DNA from 4 places in the Pseudomonas sp. AG1028 genome. Region 2 is predicted to be linked to each of the others. Evidence: predicted binding sites of a transcription regulator. Region 2 holds the regulator's gene; each other region holds the start of a gene.
The links. Region 2 encodes FliA, which starts transcription of late flagellar genes. Its sites were predicted from a motif close to CTAAAGTTTNNNNNNNNNNNGCCGNTAA; they were not measured.

Region 1: a site for FliA is predicted at 1,237-1,264, ahead of FB481_RS01820 (methyl-accepting chemotaxis protein). Genes of this name have one in related genera too.
Region 3: a site for FliA is predicted at 1,612-1,639, ahead of FB481_RS17955 (methyl-accepting chemotaxis protein). Genes of this name have one in related genera too.
Region 4: a site for FliA is predicted at 1,807-1,834, ahead of FB481_RS04080 (flagellin). Genes of this name have one in related genera too.

The regions. Positions count from the first base shown of each region.
Region 1 is NZ_VIVP01000001.1:401,931-405,216, forward strand. Features, by position in the region: gene FB481_RS01810 (AEC family transporter) at 1-674, opposite strand, end outside; gene FB481_RS01815 (GFA family protein) at 764-1,168, shown strand; gene FB481_RS01820 (methyl-accepting chemotaxis protein) at 1,462-3,286, shown strand, end outside.
Region 2 is NZ_VIVP01000014.1:46,150-49,435, reverse strand. Features, by position in the region: gene flhF (flagellar biosynthesis protein FlhF) at 1-882, shown strand, start outside; gene fleN (flagellar synthesis regulator FleN) at 980-1,810, shown strand; gene fliA (RNA polymerase sigma factor FliA) at 1,807-2,550, shown strand; gene FB481_RS21365 (chemotaxis response regulator CheY) at 2,747-3,121, shown strand; gene FB481_RS21360 (protein phosphatase CheZ) at 3,141-3,286, shown strand, end outside.
Region 3 is NZ_VIVP01000010.1:169,264-172,549, forward strand. Features, by position in the region: gene FB481_RS17945 (helix-turn-helix transcriptional regulator) at 18-359, shown strand; gene FB481_RS17950 (NAD(P)/FAD-dependent oxidoreductase) at 402-1,481, shown strand; gene FB481_RS17955 (methyl-accepting chemotaxis protein) at 1,681-3,286, shown strand, end outside.
Region 4 is NZ_VIVP01000002.1:236,352-239,637, reverse strand. Features, by position in the region: gene FB481_RS04085 (flagellar protein FlaG) at 1-371, opposite strand, end outside; gene FB481_RS04080 (flagellin) at 451-1,611, opposite strand; gene FB481_RS04075 (glycosyltransferase) at 1,866-3,286, opposite strand, start outside.

The sequences.
Region 1 (3,286 bases), on a different contig from region 2:
AGGCTGTTCCAGACCAGGGCCGGTACCTCGCCGCCCAACTGCTCGGGTTTCAGCGCCGCGCCCACGCACAATAGGCCCAGGGGCAGGCTGGCAGCGGCGAGCAGGCTGAGCAGTCGACCGCTGCCGCCGGGCAAGCCCAGGCCGCTCAGGTTGACCAGTGCACCGGCCAGGCAGGCGAGAATCAGCGGGTTGCGGATGATCGGCAGCAGCAGACTGCGCGCACTGACGCCGCGCTCGGCGGTCAGCGACCACACCGAGAGCACGTTGACGGTCGGCACCATCAGCGCCAGCATCAACGCGGCCAGGGTTAGGCCCGGCTGGCCGAACAGGCTGCCCACGGCAGCCAGGCCCAGGTAGGTGTTGAAACGCAGAATGCCCTGGCTGAAGGCGCCGAAGCGCGCCGCCGGCCAGCCGCGCAGGCGCCGCACCACCAGTAGCGCCAGCCAGGCAATGCCCAAGCCGAGCAACACGGCCAGGGCCATGCGCGGCAGTTGTGGGTTGTCCAGCGGTGCGGTGGCCAGGCTGTTGAACAGCAGAGCGGGGAACAGGATGAAGTAGTTGAGGCGTTCGGCGCCTGGCCAGAAGGCTTCGTTGGGAAAGCCCCGACGGCTGAGCACGTAGCCGCCGACGATCAGCGCAAACAGTGGCCAGAGGGCCAAGAGCAGTTCGGTCACGGGAGCCCCCGGTGGTGGTGAGGGGGCATCTTCGCCAGTGCCGGTCGATCAGGCAAGCAGGGATTCGCGCGCGTATTCAGGAGCATGAAATGAGCGATCTGCATCAAGGCGGCTGCCAATGCGGCGCCGTGCGTTACCAGTTCCGTGCGCCGCTGCGCGATATCGCCCACTGTCACTGTTCGGTATGCCGGCGCAGCACTGGCGGCATCCTGGTGACCTGGATCACCGTGCCGCGGGCCAGCTTCACGTGGGCTTGCGGCGAGCCTGCACGCTTCGCGTCTTCGCCGACCTGCGAGCGTTATTTCTGTTCGGGTTGTGGCGCTCACCTGGCGCTGTTCACCACCCTTAGCCCGAACAGCCTGGACGTGACCATCGCCACGCTCGATCACCCCGAACACGCCGCTGCCGACCGGCATATCTGGACCCAGAGCCGTTTGCCGTGGCTGGAGGTCGACCCGCTGTTGCCCCAGGAGCAACAAGAGCGGATCGATTAGCGGCGCGTAACCGATTTAGCGGCCTGCAACCTCTCGTTGCCCTGTTTCGATAGTTGGGTCGAACTTTATTAAAGATTGGATGTCGCGCGCCGATTACCCTTCTGTACCTCGTCTATTGCCTAACGTGCCGCATGCCAAATGCGTCCCCCTGTTCAACGCGCCGCGCAGACGGTGCGACAACAGGCAACCCTTCGCTTCGTAATCAGAACTGCCGAAGTAAATTGAATAGGTGAAACGTCGTGCTCAGAAACATCCCCTTGAGCCTCAAGCTCCTGCTGATTCTCGCCTGCCCGTTGCTGGGCTTTCTCTGGCTGGCCGCTCTGCAGGTCAACAGCAGCTACCAGACCTTGCAGGAGATGGAACAGACGCAGGAGGCCAGCGTCGTCGCGCAAAAGGTCAGCCAGCTGATCACTGTATTGCAGCGTGAGCGCGGCGCCAGTGGCGTATTCCTGGGCAGCCAGGGCAAGAACATGCAAGACGTCCTGCTGCGCATGCGCGGCCAGACCGACACCGCCCTGGCCGATGCACGCGCGCTGGGCAATATCGATACCGAGCTGAGTGAGGCGTTGGCTGCGTTGAGCGGCCTGGATGCCATGCGTGGACAGATCGACAAGCTGGCGATCAACAACCGTGAATCCGGCGCGCGCTTCACCGACATCATTCGCAAGCTGATCGGCTACACCCACGCCGTCGAGCGTTCGGTCAAGGATCCGATATTGTCGCGGGCGCTGTCCTCGCTCAACCAGTTCATCGAGATGAAGGAGCGCGCCGGCCGCGAACGCGCCATGCTCGGTGTAGTGTTCAACCAAGACCGCTTCGATGCTGACCTGCTGTCGACCTTCAGCCGCAACCTGGGCGAGTTCACCGCCTATTCGGAAGGCTTCCGCCGCAACGCCTCGCCTGAGTTCGTAAGCAAACTCGACGAGAAGATGCAGCAACCCAGCGGCCTGGAAGTGGCGCGCCTGCAGAAGCTGGCCTTCGAAACGCCGCTCGGCCAGCCGCTGGGCGTCAAGGCCACCGACTGGTTCCAGACCTCTACCAATCGCATCGACCTGATGGGTGAAGTGGAGAATGAGCTGGGGGGCAGTGTGTACGAGTTGGCCGCTCAAGAACGCAGCAAGGCCTCTGCCATGTTGTGGATGACGGTCATCAGCGTGCTTGTGGCCATCGCCGTGGTGGCTGCGCTTTCCTACCTGATCATCCGCAATATCAACCTGGCGGTGGGCGAGGCCAACCGTGCGCTGTTGGCGCTGTCGCAGCGTAACCTGACGGCCCGTTCGGGTTACGTCGGCAACGACGAGTTCGGCGAGATCACCCGCAACCTCAACACCATGGCCGAGGAGTTGACGCAGATCGTCCAGGAAATCGGTTCGGCCACCGCGCAGGTGGCCACCGCCGCCGAGGAGTGCTCGGCGGTCACCCTGCAAACCAGCGACAGCCTGGAGCGCCAGCGCCAGGGCACCGAGCTGGTGGTCACCGCGATCAACGAGATGAGCGCCACGGTTCGCGAGGTGGCGCAGAGCACCAACGACGCCGCGGAGATGTCACGCCAGGTCAACCTCAGCACCACCCAGGGCCGCCAGGAAATCGAGCGCACCGTTGAGGTGATTCGTGAGCTGTCGACTCAGGCCGATGACACTGCGCGCATCATCGGTGACCTCAAGCACGAGAGCGATTCGATCTCCTCGGTGCTCGACGTGATTCGCGGCATCGCCGACCAGACCAACCTGCTGGCCCTCAACGCGGCCATCGAAGCGGCGCGCGCCGGCGATCACGGTCGAGGCTTCGCAGTGGTGGCCTCCGAGGTGCGCACCCTGGCGCAGAAAACCCAGGAGTCCACCGGCAATATCCAGGAGATGATCGCCAATCTGCAGCGCGGCTCCGACCTGGCCACGCAGTCCATGCAGGAAACCCTCGGCAAGGCCCGCGCTGGTGCCAGCAACATCGAGCGCGCTGGTGACCTGCTGGCCGATATCGCCTCGGGCGTATCCAGTATCAGCGACCGCAACATGCAGATCGCCGCGGCGGCCGAGGAGCAGAGCGCGGTGGCCGAAGACATCAACCGCAACGTGGTAGACATCAACGACGTGGCCATCCAGGTCAGTTCCGGTGCCGAGC
Region 2 (3,286 bases):
CAGATGGGCTCGATGGCGTGGGGGCAGATGCAGAGCCGCCGCCCGCAGCAGGCCACACTGTGGCGCCGTCTGCAGCGTATGGGCGTACCAGCAGAGCTGTCGCGCGTGTTGCTCGAGCGGGTCGCCTCGATTGCCGATCAGCGCAAAGCCTGGCGCATGGTGCTGGCGCACCTTGCCCATTCGATTCAGACGCCCAAGCAGGAGCCGATGGAAGAGGGCGGCGTGATCGCGCTGGTCGGCCCCGCCGGCATGGGCAAGACCACCACCCTGGCCAAGCTGGCCGCGCGCTACGTTCTCAAGTATGGCGCGGCCAGCATCGCGCTGGTGAGCATGGACAGCTACCGTATCGGCGCTCAGGAACAGCTAAAGACCCTGGGCCGGATTCTTGGCGTCTCGGTGACCCAGGTCGATCCGGGTCAGTCGCTGACCCAGGCGCTCGTACCGCTGGCCCGCAAGCGTGTGGTGCTGATCGACACCGCTGGCCTGCCCGCCAATGATCCGGCGCTGCGCATGCAGCTTGAGGCGCTGGCCAGCCGCGGCGTCAACGCACGCAATTACCTGGTGCTGGCCGCCACTAGCCAGGCGCAGGTTCTCAAGGCGGCCTATCACAGCTACAAGCGCTGTGGGCTGGCGGGCTGCATTCTGAGTAAACTGGATGAGGCTACCAGCATGGGTGAGGTATTGGGGCTGGCTATTGGCCATCGTCTGCCGGTAGCCTACTTGGCAGATGGCCCGCGCATCCCGGATGACGTACACGTGCCGCGCAGCCATCAGTTGGTCAGTCGCGCTGTCGGTCTGCAGGCGCCGGACGAGCCGAGCGAAGACACCATGGCCGATATGTTCGCAGGGCTCTATCAGAACCCTGCCAGACAGGCCGGTTGAACGGATTGAATACGGTGACGCGCTGGTCGTGCTCGCCGCGACAGCGCACAATGGCCCCAGGGCCCACAGTGAAGTCAGAATAAGGTGTGTAGATAACATGGGTATGCATCCCGTACAGGTGATCGCGGTGACTGGCGGCAAAGGCGGCGTTGGCAAGACCAATGTGTCGGTGAACTTGTCGCTGGCACTGGCCGACCTTGGTCGGCGCGTTATGCTCATGGACGCCGACCTGGGCCTTGCCAACGTGGACGTGCTGCTTGGTCTTACCGCCAAGCGCACCCTGGCTGACGTGATCGACGGCGAGTGCGACCTGCGTGATGTGGTGCTGCAGGGGCCTGGCGGCATTCGTATCGTGCCCGCCGCCTCCGGTACTCAAGCGATGGTGCAGCTTACGCCCATGCAGCACGCCGGCCTGATCCAGGCCTTCAGCGACATCAGCGAGAACCTTGACGTGCTCATCGTCGATACCGCTGCCGGTATTGGTGACTCAGTGGTCAGCTTCGTGCGCGCGGCCCAGGAAGTGCTGGTGGTGGTGTGCGACGAACCGACGTCCATTACCGATGCCTACGCGCTGATCAAGCTACTCAATCGCGACCACGGCATGAACCGTTTCCGGGTCCTCGCCAACATGGCGCACAGCCCCCAGGAAGGCCGCAATCTCTTTGCTAAGCTGACTAAAGTGACCGACCGTTTCCTGGACGTCGCGCTGCAATACGTGGGCGCGGTGCCGTACGACGAATCGGTTCGCAAGGCCGTACAGAAACAGCGTGCGGTGTATGAGGCGTTCCCTCGTTCGAAGTGCGCGCTGGCGTTCAAGGCGATTGCCCAGAAGGTCGATGCATGGCCCTTGCCGGCCAACCCGCGTGGCCATCTGGAATTTTTCGTGGAGCGCTTGGTGCAACAACCGACTGCAGACACGGCTGTATGACGACAGCCTCTGGACTCCGAATGTACAGCAAGGCACAAGCACGAGATTCACAGCATCAGTTGATCGAGCGCCACGCGCCGCTGGTAAAACGCATCGCCTACCACCTGCTGGCCCGTCTGCCCGCCAACGTACAGGTCGACGACTTGATCCAGGCCGGCATGATCGGTCTGCTCGAGGCGTCGCGTAAGTACGATGCCGGCAAGGGCGCCAGTTTCGAGACCTTTGCCGGTATCCGCATCCGCGGCGCCATGCTCGATGAGGTACGCAAGGGCGACTGGGCGCCGCGTTCGGTGCACCGCAACAGCCGCATGGTCAGCGATGCAATACGAAAAATTGAGGCCAGAACCGGTCGTGACGCTAAAGATCACGAGGTTGCTGCCGAACTCCAATTGAGTCTCGAAGATTACTACGGCATTCTTGGCGACACTTTGGGCAGCCGCCTGTTCAGTTTCGACGACCTCTTGCAGGAAGGCGATAACGGCGGTCTGCAGGAAGACACGAGTTCCCTGCATCACGGGCCTTCGCATGAACTGGAAGACAGTCGTTTCCAGGCTGCATTGGCCGATGCCATCAGTAATCTGCCGGAACGTGAGCGGCTGGTGTTGTCGCTGTACTACGACGAGGAATTGAACCTCAAGGAAATCGGCGAGGTGCTGGGGGTGAGTGAATCGCGGGTCAGCCAACTGCATAGTCAGTGTGCCGCGCGCTTACGGGCGCGGTTGGGGGAGTGGCGCGCATAGGAATTTGTGCAGGGACTGGAGTTGGTCGAGCCAGCCCTTGTGGTAAATGCAGCACAGCAGGGCGGGGCACACAGTGAACGCAGCAAAGCCGAGCGCAATGGTTTGCGGCGTTCAGCCAGGCCGGTTTCACGATTAATAAGCGCTGCACAAGGTGTAGGCGTTTTAGGACTGTACGGAGGTCGACTTGGACAAGAACATGAAAATCCTCATCGTCGATGATTTCTCGACGATGCGACGGATCATCAAGAACCTCTTGCGTGATCTGGGGTTCACCAATACGGCAGAGGCTGATGACGGGGTAACCGCGCTGCCCATGCTGCAGAGCGGCAATTTCGATTTTCTGGTAACCGACTGGAACATGCCGGGCATGACCGGTATCGATCTGCTGCGCGCCGTGCGTGCCGACGAGCGACTCAAGCAGTTGCCGGTGCTCATGGTGACGGCGGAAGCCAAGCGCGATCAGATCATCGAGGCCGCACAAGCCGGTGTGAATGGCTACGTAGTCAAGCCCTTCACCGCTCAGGTGCTCAAGGAAAAGATCGAAAAAATCTTCGAGCGAGTTAACGGCTGATGTCTGCCGCGAGGTTGTTATGGAACACGATGACTCCAACGAGGTTGACCTCGAGTCGACCCTGAAAAGCAATGCCCGCCAACTGGTCGACAGCCTCGAGCAAGGAAACTTTGGCGAAGCCGTACAGCTGATCAATGAATTGAACAAGGCGCGCGACCGGGGGCT
Region 3 (3,286 bases), on a different contig from region 2:
CACATATATTCACAACCATGAAAACAGCCGCCACTTCCCGAACCCAAGCCATCGAGGCTGCCGTCGCCTCGCTCGATAGTGCATTCTTCAAAGCTCTGTGCGAGCCGTCGCGAATAGCCGTTTTAAAGCGAGTCATGCTGTTGGGCCGCGCGGACGTGAGCGAAATCTCTGCAGGGCTCCCCCAAGAACGCTCGGTGGTTTCACGACATCTGCAGATACTGCTGGAGGCTGACATCGTTCGGGCAGCCAAGAGCGGCCGCCAAGTTTTCTACGAAGTGAATGGTTCTGCAATCATCACTCGGCTTGAGTCCATCCTTGATCACATCAAGAAAATTGCGCCGCACTGCTGCCCAAGTTAAGGGCCATTTTGCTCAAGCCATTATGTGTACAGGTACGCATATATGAACATTAAAAAACCGCAACTCGATGCGATCATCATTGGCGCAGGCCAGGCAGGCCTTGCTGCCGGACGGTTGCTACAGCAGCATGCCCTGAGATTCTTGATCATCGATGAACAAGGTGCACCAGGCGGAAACTGGCGAAATTACTACGAAAGCCTGCAGCTCTTTTCACCAGCTGAGTACTCTGCTCTTCCAGGGCAACCTTTCCCTGGCCCGCAAAAAAACTATCCGACCAGAGACCAGGTGGTGGCATACCTTGAGGGGTACGCAGAACATTTCCGACTGCCGATCCGCCAAGGCGCGCGAGTGGCGCATGTACGAACCCACCCTCAAGGATTCGAAGTACAAACTGCTAACGGCGAGAGCCTTTGCGCGAAGTCGGTGGTTGTCGCTTCTGGCGGGTTCAACAGACCGTACGTCCCGGACATCCCAGGCCTTGGCATGTTTGAAGGACGCATAATTCACAGCGCTCAGTATCGCAGTACATACCCTTTCCATGGCGAACGAGTTGTAGTGATCGGAGCAGCCAACTCGGCCGTTCAGATCGCTTACGAGCTTGCGAACGTTGCGGTGACCACCTTGGCGACAAGAGAAAAAATACGCTTTTTCCCTCAGCGGATGCTGGGAGTCGACTTTCATACATGGTTGAAATGGACCGGTTTTGGGAAAACGCGCTGGCTGACTGATCAAGGAACCCCTGTGCTTGATCAGGGCAAATATCGTCGGGCGATAAGGTCTGGCTTGCTGCAGCGCAAGCCTATGTTTACCCGCCTTACCTCAGATGGGGTCATATGGGCAGACGATCATCACGAAACCGTCGACAGCCTGATCTTCGCTACCGGTTTTCAGCCGAACATTTCCTTTCTAGATAACCTGCCAGTACGAGATCAGCATGGGCGCCTACTGCAGAAAAATGGGGTGGCTCAGACGCTACCGGGACTGTTCTTCGTTGGCTTGCCTCGACAACGTAACTTCGCGTCAGCCACGCTTCGAGGTGTAGGCCCCGATGCAGAATACATCCTTCCCCATCTGATACGACATCTAAAACAGGCTCAATCAAGTCAACGCTACGTTGGTTGATCGCTCACCATCCATGGCAAGTCCGACGCACTCGACCAGCTACTGAAACACTAAAAAGATGTTCCGGCCGGACGAGCTATCCAGCTGCTAGCGAGTGACCTAGCAGCCCGTCGGAAACGCACGCTGATATTTAAATATTCCCTGGGCAAGGTCGATAGCTCACTCAGGTCATCCACCTTCAACGCCCGGAATCTTTCCCATGAGCCTTAGAAATCTCAACCTTGCTCCACGCGCTGCCCTCTTCTTCGCACTGATCGTAGGGCTCGTTTTCGTGCTCGGTGTGGTCGCCGTTCTACAGATGGGAAAACTGCGCGATATCGAAATGGACGTTGAACAGAACTGGATGGCCAGTGTGCGCCAAACCGGGATCATGAACGCGGCTACGCTTCGGCTGAGGCTCGAAACCCAACGTGGCTTGGCTGATCCCAAAAGCATCCAGCGCACCATCGAAAGCTTTCCCGGGTACCGCAAGGCCTTAACGGATGCCGTCGCAAACTACGAGCCGCTTATCGCCAGCGATACCGAACGCACACTATTTAACGCAGTGAAGGGCAGCGCCGAGGCCTATGCCAAGCAGTTGGACCTGTTGGAACCCATGATGAGGGCTGGTGACATCGCCTCAGCTGTGAGTCTTGTCAGCACAGGCATCCGACCGCTGACAAACAAGATGGAAGAGCAGATCAAGGACCTCACCGACTTTAACGACAAGGGCGCAGAGCACGCCGGTCAAAACGCAGCTGAAATCTACTCGTCGGGTATGGCGCTTACTATCGCGATAGTGATCGCCGTGGTGCTGTTGACCATTGCTCTTGCAGCCCTGCTGGTCAGGAGCATTACAGCGCCGATAAACGATGCACTGACCGTTGCAGAACGAATCGCAGGCAGCAACCTGTCCAAAGAAGTGCACGTAAGCGGAACCGACGAAGCAGGCAGGCTGCTCAGGGCGCTCGCGCAGATGCAGCAGAACCTGCGCCATACGATCGTGCAGATCTCGGACTCTTCGACCCAGCTGGCTTCAGCCGCCGAGGAAATGACGGCGGTCACGGAGGCCTCCAGCCGCGGCATGGTCGCGCAGAATGACGAGGTCAATCAGGCCGCGACGGCCGTCACGGAAATGAGCGCTGCAGTGGATGAAGTAGCCCGCAACGCCGAGTCAGCCTCAGAAGAATCCAAGCGCACCCAGGGCTTCACCGAGGCCGGTTTGGAGCGAGTGTCGCAGACGCTGAAATCGATCCAGCGCCTGAGCGGCAACGTGGAACAGACGAGCGAACAGATCCAGGGGCTGTCGGATCGTGCGCAGAATATCTCCAAGGTCGTGGAAGTCATTCGCGGTATCGCAGAACAGACCAACCTCCTGGCCTTGAACGCCGCAATCGAAGCGGCCCGTGCTGGCGAACAGGGGCGCGGCTTCGCAGTGGTCGCTGACGAAGTCAGGGCATTGGCGCATCGCACCCAGATGTCGACCCAGGAAATCGAGCAGATGATTGCGGCCATTCAGACTGATTCCGAACACGCTGTTCAGGCGATGGGCACCAGCCGTGACCTGGCCAACCAATCCCTGGACATCGCGCAGGAGGCAAGCAGCTCCCTGGATCAAATCGCAACGGCGATCACCCACATCAATGAGCGCAACCTGCAGATTGCCACTGCATCTGAAGAGCAATCGCATGTTGCGCGTGAGGTGGATCAGAACCTTCTGCGTATTCGTGATCTTGCTTCGCAGAGCGCCGCAGGCGCCAGCCAAACAGCCAGCGCTTGCGGCGAGATGTCCCAGTTGGCCATCAATCTGAACCAGCTGGTGACTC
Region 4 (3,286 bases), on a different contig from region 2:
GCCTTGAATAGCAGACTTCGCGCCTCCTCTAGACTTTCCGCCAAGCGCAAGGCCTCTTCGGAAGGCAACTGACGAATCACATCGCCGGAGGCGCGATCAGTCACTTTGACCACAACCCTGCCACTTGAATCATCGACACTGAAGTTCAGGTCGCGCTGGATGTTCTGGACGAAACTCTGGATGGACGTGATCGCGCTGTCCACCTGCTCGTGAGTCTGCTCAGAATCTTCCGTCGACACCTTGCCCTGGCGTTGAGCAAGCTTGTCATTTACGGCCTCAGAAGAGGCACCCGCTGCCGCGTAGACACCTGACACAGGCGAACCATTAGGCTTGGTCAGAACCGGCGACAAACTGTTTACTGCGATATCCATTTCTTTTACCTCGCAAGGCAAAACGGGGAGAAGCGCTATGCACTTCCCCCCGGAGTTTAGAACAGCCTAGCCAATTGGCTTACCGCAGGAGGCTGAGTACTGCCTGTGGCAGCTGGTTGGCCTGGGACAGAATCGCAGTACCGGCCTGTTGCAGGATCTGGTTCTTGGTCAGGTTCGCAGTTTCCGCTGCGAAGTCCGTATCCTGAATCCGACCACGTGCTGCCGAAACGTTCTCTGCGATGTTCTGCAGGTTACCAATGGTGTTCTCGAAGCGGTTCTGCACAGCACCGAGGTCGGCACGTTGCTTGTCGATCGACGAGATCGCCTGGTCGATAACGATGACCGACTCCTGGGCACCTTGCACGGTGCTGACGTCGATGTTGGTCATCTCCGTTTCGGTTACAGCCGCTGCAGCGGTGTATGCACCGTTGGTGATGCCTGCCACAGTACCGCTGACGCTCAGCGCAGACAACGCGTTCGCAGTGCCGGCAGTATTCTGACCAGAAATCAGGGTAGTTTTACCTGTATCGTCGACGAACGCACCTACACCGATGTTGGCATCGTTGATGGCGGTGGCAACGGACTGACTGAACTCTTTCGCCGTGGCGCCACTGGCAACCGATACGTTGACCGAGAAAGCAGTACCGTTAACAGTGCCGGAAACGGTGACCGAGCCCGAAGCGCTGGCGGTGCCGGTAGCTGCAGCCACAGAGCCTTCGTAGTACTTGCCTTTCAGAGACGAAGTGCTCATTTCGTCGATCTTCACGCTGATGGTTTCGTTGGCGGCGCTACCGACCTGGAAGGTGGTGGTACCGAAGTTACCATCGAGCAGTTTCTTGCCACCGAAGGTGGTGGTGTTGGAGATACGGTTAAGTTCCTTCTTGAGCTCGGTCACTTCCGAGTTCAGTGCCTTACGCTCGCCTTCGCTGTTCGAGCCGTTGGCCGACTGCAGAGACAGGTCACGCATACGCTGCAGGATGGTGGTCGACTGCTGCAGGGCACCTTCAGCGGTCTGCGCCATGGAGATGCCGTCGTTGGAGTTCTTCACCGCAACGTTCAGGCCGTTGACCTGGCTGGTCAGACGGTTGGCGATTTGCAGGCCAGCCGCATCGTCCTTGGCACTGTTGATGCGCGAACCGGTCGACAGACGCTGCAGGGAGGTATTGAGCGCGTTGGACGAGGTGTTCAGGTTACGCTGAGTGTTCAACGACGCAATGTTGGTGTTTACGGTCAAAGCCATGATGTTTGTCCTCCATCGGACACTAACTGTTTGCCTGGGCTTGCGACTCTGGCCTGCAATGCTCAGGCAACATTGAGTTCGCTTTCATACTCTTTATCGACCTGACTCTGCGAAGCTTTAGGAGCGAAGTTGAATTTTTTTGCGACTCCCTTGACAACCCAGGAGCCATGATTCTTCAACCTCTTCCTGAACAGCTTATCGGCACCTGCCGCGAATCCTTGAGCCCGTCAGTAAAACCGCGCCAAAGCCTCGTCTCAGTCGGGCAGCCAGGCGCGCTGCCAGGCCACCAGGTTGTCACCCTCGAGCATCCAGTCGCGCATCACCTGCTGGTGCAATGCTTCACCGGCGCGAGCCGTCGCGTCCAGATCGGCTACATGCATTCTTATTGCATCTATCCAGTCCCGATAACGGTTCTTCACCCGCGTCACCGGCAGATCTCCCTGGTAACTGCGCACGTCACTGCACACCACGGCAAACCCACAGGCTCCGTACTCCAGCAGGCGCAGATTGCTCTTGCACTCGTTGAACAGGTTTTCCTCCAGTGGCGCCACCGCCAGGTCTAGGTTCAACGCTGCCAATGCCCGCGGATAGACACTGATATCGACACCCTCGTGAACCTCCTTGACAGCAGGCCGCAGCTTGTCGGGGCACATGCCCATGAACACCCAGTCGACTTCATCGGCCAGGGCCAGCACGACATCAGCAATCATTTCCAGATCGCCGGTGTGCCCAATGCCCCCTGCCCAGCCAACCCTGGGTTTCTGCGAACGGTTTCGTTTGGCGGCGAGCCCTTTCCACCAGGCAGGCGGCAAACAGTTCTCGATCACCCGGATATCATCGTGCAAGCCGCTGCAAGCATCGGCCAGGGCCTGCGTCGACACGACAAAACGGTCCACGTACCCCAAGCCGCGACGCATAGACTTCAGGATGTCCTTGGGCATCTGCGCACGGTGGACGCTTTTTACCGGCAGATTAGGCAGGTAGTCATCGAGTTCGTAGACCTTGAACGCACGCGAAAAAGCCTGCATACGACGCATCGCATCGAAGCGATCATCGCCGATCTGCTTCTGCAAAATGATCACATCCGGGTCGTAGCGCTCCAGATCCGTCACATGCATGAGCCCCGGGGATAGCCCGCCATCGATCAACCCGGCCTGTTGCAAGGCGCTAAATGGCTGAATCACTCGATAGTGCCCAGAGCCGTAGTTGTCAGACGGATGGGCCAGCACAGTGGGTACCGGCTTCCATGACGACAGGGGGCGCCATGACAACGCCGTGTCGGCCAGCTTGAAGCCCCCCGGCTGCGAGAGTGAGAAGTTCGGGTTGTAGGCGGGATCGCGTGCCAGCACCGGCAGCCATTTTGCATACAGAGCGTCATGCTCGGCGGTAGTGCCCCGGGTGATATCTACCGGGTCAAACATCACTTGGGAGAACGGTGTCCACACGGTCAGATAACCTGCCTGGCGCGCCTTCAGGCAGAGGTCGACACCTGCATAGCGCCACGGCATGCCCTCCTCGCTCAGCCCACCCAACTGCAGAAACACGGCCTTGGCAACCAGCAGGCACTCATGCCCAACGGCGCTGCTGTTCTGCACCACCTGCAGGCGCTGCATATAACCAGGCGCATCCAGGGGCTCACCGACATAGGGCCGCCCCACCGGACCCTCAAGCCCAA